2 regions of the Delftia sp. genome follow, and region 1 is predicted to be linked to the other one. Evidence: riboswitches for the same ligand, from Rfam matches in the RefSeq annotation. Region 1 holds a riboswitch; the other holds the start of a gene.

Evidence for each region. A riboswitch is a leader RNA that binds a small molecule or an ion and turns the genes downstream of it on or off. The one in region 1 is predicted to bind glycine.
Region 2: another riboswitch for glycine. It lies ahead of AC5I49_RS00010 (D-amino acid dehydrogenase); the one in region 1 lies ahead of gcvT (glycine cleavage system aminomethyltransferase GcvT).

What each region holds. Positions count from the first base shown of each region.
Region 1 covers NZ_JCABYI010000020.1:189,664-193,070, forward strand. The annotation lists gene gcvH (glycine cleavage system protein GcvH) at 1-347, opposite strand, end outside; gene gcvT (glycine cleavage system aminomethyltransferase GcvT) at 483-1,616, opposite strand; glycine riboswitch at 1,675-1,793, opposite strand; glycine riboswitch at 1,809-1,920, opposite strand; gene AC5I49_RS11710 (fatty acid--CoA ligase) at 2,090-3,407, shown strand, end outside.
Region 2 covers NZ_JCABYI010000001.1:5,280-8,686, reverse strand. The annotation lists gene AC5I49_RS00015 (FIST signal transduction protein) at 1-300, shown strand, start outside; gene AC5I49_RS00010 (D-amino acid dehydrogenase) at 342-1,673, opposite strand; glycine riboswitch at 1,767-1,877, opposite strand; partial or broken gene AC5I49_RS00005 (beta strand repeat-containing protein) at 2,266-3,407, shown strand, end outside.

The sequences.
Region 1 (3,407 bases):
GCGGCTTCGTCGAGCAGCGCGGCCAGCTGGCCTGCGTCGCTGAGCTTGACCTTGAAGAACCAGCCTTCGCCCAGCGGGTCGCTGTTGGCCAGGGAGGGGTCGTCGCGCAGGGCCTCGTTGACTTCGACGATCTCGCCGCTGACGGGCATGTAGACATCGGCGGCGGCCTTGACGGACTCGACCACGCCGGCCACATCGCCCTGGTTGAAGCTGGTGCCCACGGCGGGCAGGTCGACGAACACCACGTCGCCCAGCGCGTCCTGCGCGTGGAGGGTGATGCCGACGATGGCCGCGTCAGGGTTGGCGGCGTTGATCCACTCGTGGTCCTTGGAATACTGGATGCTCATGGCTTGCTCCGATAGAAACTGAAAAGAAACCTGTGAAAGGCGGTTTGAGAAAGGTCAGTGCGCACTGTAGCGGCATGCGATGGCAGGAAAAACGAATCCGCCGAACTCGATCCACGCCAAGCGCGCAGGCTGTCCTCAACCGCGGTGATAGCGGGGCGCCACGAAGGGCGTGGCCTGCACCTGCATGGGCACGGCCTTGCCGCGCACCATGGCCTGCAGCGTGGTGCCGATGGCGGCGCTGCCCGGCTCCACATAGGCCAGTGCCACGGGCTGGTTCAGCGTGGGCGACAGCAGGCCGCTGGTGACCTGGCCGACCTTGCGGCCGCCGGCATCCAGCAGTTCCGTGCCTTCGCGCACGGGCACGCGCTCCAGGGCCACCAGGCCCACGCGCTTGCGCGTGAGCAGCTCGGGCGATTGCAGCTGGGCCAGCACGGTGGCCGCGCCGGGAAAGCCGCCTTCGCGCTCGCCACCTGCGCGGCGGACCTTCTGCACGGCCCAGTTCAGGGCGGCCTCGGCCGGGGTGGTGGTCGTGTCCAGATCGTTGCCGTACAGGCACAGGCCGGCTTCCAGGCGCAGCGAATTGCGCGCGCCCAGGCCCACGGGCCTGACTTCGGGCTGGGCCAGCAGGGCACGGGCAAAGGCCTCGGCGTGGCTGGCGGGCAAGGAGATCTCGAAGCCGTCCTCGCCGGTATAGCCGCTGCGCGCGATGTACAGCTCGGCCCCCTCCCAGTCGAAGTGGCCGCCTGTCATGAACACCAGGCCGGCCGTGTCGGGCAGCAGGCGCTCCATGGCGGCTGCGGCCTGCGGGCCCTGCAGCGCCAGCAGGCCCCGGTCGAACTGGGGCTCGATTTCACAGCGCTGGCCGATGCGGGCCTGGATGTGCGCCAGGTCTTCATGCTTGCAGGCGCCGTTGACGATCAGGAACAGGTCGTCCTCGCGGCGCACGAACATCAGGTCGTCCAGAATGCCGCCCGCCTCATTGAGCAGCAGGCCGTAGCGCTGGCGGTGTTCGCCCAGGCCCAGCACGTCCATGGGCATCAGCGACTCCAGCGCGGCCCCGGCGTCGGCACCGCGCAGGCTGATCTGGCCCATGTGCGAGACATCGAACAGGCCTGCCGCCTCGCGGGTGTGCAGGTGCTCGGCCATCAGCCCCTGCGGGTATTGCACGGGCATGGAGTAGCCGGCAAACGGCACCATGCGCGCGCCCAGTTCCTGGTGCAGGTCGAACAGCGGGGTCCTGAGCAGATCGGTGGTGGAGGCAGCGGACAAGGAGGGCTCTCTTTCAGGCAAGGAACAAGGCATAACGCCATCCCGGTCCTCCGGGATGTGCTGCCCTGCTGTCCGCTTTACCTGAGAGATTCACCCGCACCTTCCATGCGTGGGGCTTGCTCCTTCGGTGGATGGGGCACACCGCCGTGCCCTGCATCTCTCTCCAGCTAGGAACGCCTGCGGCCGTGGCGGCAGGCGGTGCCAGTCCTTTTGCCTGAGCGTTCGGGGCGAACCCTGCGCCTTCGGCGGTGCCGCTGCCTGCGACCGTTGCGGCCGGGCGGGCACTCTCTCCTGACCGGCGCATTCTAGCTGCGGCCAGCGTCCGCGCGGCTTCGGGATTTCCGCGGGCCGGCTGCAACTCCATGCGCTTGCCTGCATGGATGCATTTGCAAATTGCATAACTGTCTAAAAAATCTCCTACATTGAGGTGCATCGATATATGAAATCTCGTGAGCGAGAAGGAAGAAGCGCACATGCAGCAGACGCTGGGAGACACATTGGCCTGGCCGGCACGTTACCTGCCGAACAAGGAAGCCCTGGTCGCGTGGGAGGGCGGCGAGCGCCGCGCCTGGACCTACGCCCAGCTCGATGCCGAAGTCAACCGCCACGCCCATGGCCTGGCCGAGCTGGGCATAGGCCATGGCGACGTGGTCGCCGCCTTCCTCTACAACACGCCGGCCTTTGTCTTCACCATGCTGGCGGCCGCGCGCCTGGGCGCCATCTTCAACCCCATCAACTACCGGCTGGCGGCGCAGGAGCTGGCCTTCATCCTCAAGGACGGCGCAGCGCGCGCCCTGGTCTTCGAGCACGAGGGCGGCGAGGTGGCCGCACGCGCCCAGGCCCTGCTCAAGGCCGAAGGCGGCGGCACTGGCGCAGGCATCGAGCACTGGATCTTTGCCGACGATGCCCCGGCCGACCCGCTGCCGGTCTGGGCCACGCAGCGCCTGTCCGCCCTGGCCAGGGGCCGCAGCAGCGCGCCGCCCCAGGCCCATGTGCGCGAGAGCGACCCCTGCATCCTCATGTACACCAGCGGCACCACGGGCCGGCCCAAGGGCGTGCTGCATACGCACCGCAGCAAGCTGGCGCACAACGCCCTCATGCACCAGACCATGCAGTTCACGCGCGACGACGTGGGCCTGGCCATGGCGCCGCTCAACCACACGGCCGAGCTGCACACCAGCTTTCTGCCGCGCCTGCAGGCCGGCGCCACCCAGGTGCTGCTGCGCCGCTTCGACGTGGCCGAGGCCTGGCGCCTGATCCGCGAAGAGCGCGTGAGCTTCTTCTTCGCGGCGCCCACCATGATCACCATGCTGCTGGCCGACCCCATCGCCTCGCCTGAGCAGGCGCCCGCGCTGAGGCTGGTGGAGTACGGCGGCGCCTCCATGGCGCCGCACCTGATCCGCGAATGGACGCGCAAGGTCGGCAGCGACCTGGTCCAGGTCTACGGCACCACGGAAATGGGCCCCTGCATGTCCGTCCTGCTGCCGCGCGAGCAACTCTCGCACGCGGGCTCGGCCGGGCTGCCCTCCATGGGCCATGACCTCATCGTGGCCCGCTTGCGCGAAGACAACGCCCCCACCGACCCGGCCGAGGCCTGCCTGCCCGGCGAGGTGGGCGAAATCCTCGTGCGCGGCCCCTGCATGATGGCCGGCTACCTCAACCGCCCCGACGCCAACACCCGCGCCCTGGCGCACGGCTGGTACCACACGGGCGACCTGGGCCACATCGACGACGACGGCTACCTCTGGATCCGCGACCGCATCGACTACATGATCAATTCGGGCGCCGAGA
Region 2 (3,407 bases), on a different contig from region 1:
TGCCGCCGCCAGGCCCAGGTCGCGCGCCAGGAACTGCTGCAACTGGGCGCTGCGCTGCGCGATGCGGCGGAGCCCGAGGAGGCGGCGCCCGAAGGCGAGGCACAGCCCCGCATCCGTGGCGCCATCTACATCAGTTGCCGGGGCCGCGGCGGCGGCCTGTTCGGCGGCCCCGATGCCGAACTGCGCACCCTGCGCCACGCACTGGGCGATGTGCCATTGATCGGCTTCGTTGCCGAAGCCGAGATCATGGACGCCCGCCTGCACCGCTTCGCCGGGGTGCTGACGGTGTTCACTGCCTAGGCGTCGTACACGTCGTACACGTCGTACACGCCGTCCGCACCTCAGACCGCGCGCGGGCGCACCGTGCCTGCGCTGCGATCCGGGTCCATGGCTGCGGCTCCCAGAAAATCGAAATCCACGGCCGGCCGCCTGCCGCTGACCAGGTCGGCCAGCGCCATGCCGGAGCCGCAGGCATGGGTCCAGCCCAGCGTGCCGTGGCCGGTGTTCAGGAACAGGTTGGCGATGGGCGAGCGTCCGATCAGCGGCACATTGCTGGGCGTGGCGGGGCGCAGGCCGCTCCAGAACTGGGCGCGGCCGGTATCGCCGGCGCCGGGGAACAGCTGCTGCACGCGCCGCACGATGGCCTCGCAGCGCACGGGGTCCAGGTTGCGGTCGTAGCCGTTGAACTCGGCCGTGCCCGCAATGCGCAGGCGGTCGCCTTGCGCGCCCGTGTAGCGCGAGAACACCAGCTTGAACTCGTCGTCCGTGAGGCTGACCTGATAGGCCTTGGCGGGGTCCAGCACCGGCAGGGTCACGGAGTAGCCCTTGGCCGGGTAGATGGGCAGGCGCAACCCCAGCGGCTGGGCCAGCAGCGGGCTGAACGAGCCCATGGCCAGCACATAGGCGTCGCCCTGGATGCGTTCATAGCGGCCATCGGCATTGGTCACCTCCACATGGTCGATATGGCGGCTGGCGCCCGCACCCGTGGTGCGCAGCGCCGTCACGTGGTGGCTCTGGCGGAACTGCACGCCCGTGGCGGCGGCGATGCGCGCCAGCTCGCGTGTGAAGAGGTTGGCGTCGCCTGATTCATCCTCGGCCGTATAGGTGGCGCCCGCTATCTGCCCGCGCACATGGGCCAGGGCCGGCTCCAGGCGCACGGCTTCGTCGGCATCGATCAGGCGGCGGTCGCAGCCCAGGGCCTGCATCTGCTCGGTGGGCTTGAGCGCGCCCTCGAACTCGCGGGCGTTCGTATAGAAGTGCAGGATGCCCTGCGTGCGCTGCTCGTACTGGATGCCGGTGTCGGCACGCAGCTGCTGCAGGGCCTCGCGGCTGTAGGTGCCCAGGCGAACGATCTGCTGGATGTTGTGGCGCGTGCGCGCGGGCGTGCAGTTGCGCAGGAAGGACAGGCCCCAGAGCCACTGGCGCATGTCGGCGCGCAGGCGGAAGAGCAGGGGGGCGTCCTGCCGGCCCAGCCAGCCCAGCAACTTCAGCGGTGCGCCGGGGTTGGCCCAGGGCTCCGCGTGGCTGACCGAGATCTGCCCGCCGTTGGCGAAGCTGGTTTCGGCGCCGGGCGCGGCCTGGCGGTCGATGACGGTCACTTCATGACCGAGGGATTGCAGATAGTAGGCCGACGTGGTGCCGATCAGGCCGGCTCCGAGAACGATGACGCGCATGACGATGCCCTTTCAAAGGCATGTGCCGGGTCACGCGAAAGCTGGCCGCTATGGTCTGGATAGCAGGCAGCCGGCGTCCGTCGTGACGCAGCTGCCGCTCCCCCTGTCCTTGGTACCTGAGAGATTCACCACCATCCATGGGAACGGGGCTTGCTCCTTCGGTGCGCCGCACATTGCGTGCGGCGGCTCTCCAGACGGCATGTTGTGTTTGCAGTACGGAACCTGAGCGTGTATGGGAGTTTGCGCCTTCGGTGAGGCTCGGCACCGTGGCGCCCGCCTGCTCTCCTGCAGGGGCGATTCTATGGGGCTTGCGCAGCCAGCTCCAGTCGTATTGGGGATACCACCAGTTACCTGTATGTGGTGTGGCTGATTCAGGGTATTCCCTAGATCGCTCAAGCGCCTCCCTCGTAGCGCTGGTACGAGTCTCTGGCTTCATGTAAAAAAACTATTGAAATAGAAAAAAACATGATTTAGCCTATCGATATGTGCAGTGGTTTGTCAGTGCATGTTCTGGTCGATTGGACCTGCATGGGTTAACCATGGGTTGTATATATGTCTGATAGGCGACTTACCGTTGCACAGGTGCGGGTCCATGGAAACTGGTCCGTCACTGAAAAAATACAAGCACGGTGAATATGGTTTGTCGAGGGAGGAATGTTTTGCGTCGCAAACCCGACTGAAGGTGTGTCCGCTCAATGGGCAGTGGAGCAGCGCGCAAGCGTTGATGGAAATCCGCCTTTTTTTGATTGACGCGCAGGATCTGCGCGAAAAATTTTGCTTCCAAACTCACCGGCTGCAAGGTGAGTTGTGGGCTCGTGATTCAAATAGAACTATCCGAGGTACGGCGATGCAAATGCGCTGGGTACAACTGATGGCCATTGCCATTGGGAAAATCATTTTCCTGTCATATCTCCTTGAGAGAACGGGGAATATCATGCATGCTCTCAATCGCCTGCCTGGTTCGGCATTTTTTCGCAAGTGGCGTGCAGCGAAGTGCCTTTTCTCTTTGCTGCTGCTTTCATGCGCGGGTATCTCATCCACGGCACTGGCGGCGACCATCGTCTTCACGGTCACCGACAACAGCGACGCTCCCAATGCCAATGCAACGACACCAACCACCTGTGTCAGCACGCTGGGGGGCACCTTTGCTGGCGCATGTACGCTGCGAGCGGCCATTCAGGCAGCCAACTACACGCTGCAAACGCTGGATCCGAGTGCCGATGTTTCCATCGTCTTTGCGCCGACACTGACCACGTCGGTACGGACCATACAGAGCGGGACATCCAAGGATGCGGCGGGAAACCTCCATCCGTATGTCGACAATCAGACGGTTTACGTGCGCTGTGCCAATACATTCATCAGCGGAGCCCAGTCCGGCGCCGTGACGGGAGCCACCAATGCCTGTGGTCAAACCCAGATGATCAGCGGCGGCGATACGGGCACCACCACTGGTGCCGGTGGTGCCTGGTACTGGCTCAAAGGCACCGTGCCAGCCGGCACGGGCTCGTTGACCATCGATTTCGGGGGAGTCATACAAGTCCAGAACTGGGCGGACTCCCCCTGGGAAACTTTTTATCTTGGTGGGAAGAACATCACGCTCACCAATTCGCCCAATATGACCTGTGGCGAAGCGGTATTCGTCGTTGGCTCCACGGCGAACAATATCACCATTGATCGCGTCGGCCTGGTGAATGTGGCTCCAACCCCTGCTGGAGAGGGGACGCCGTTCAACTG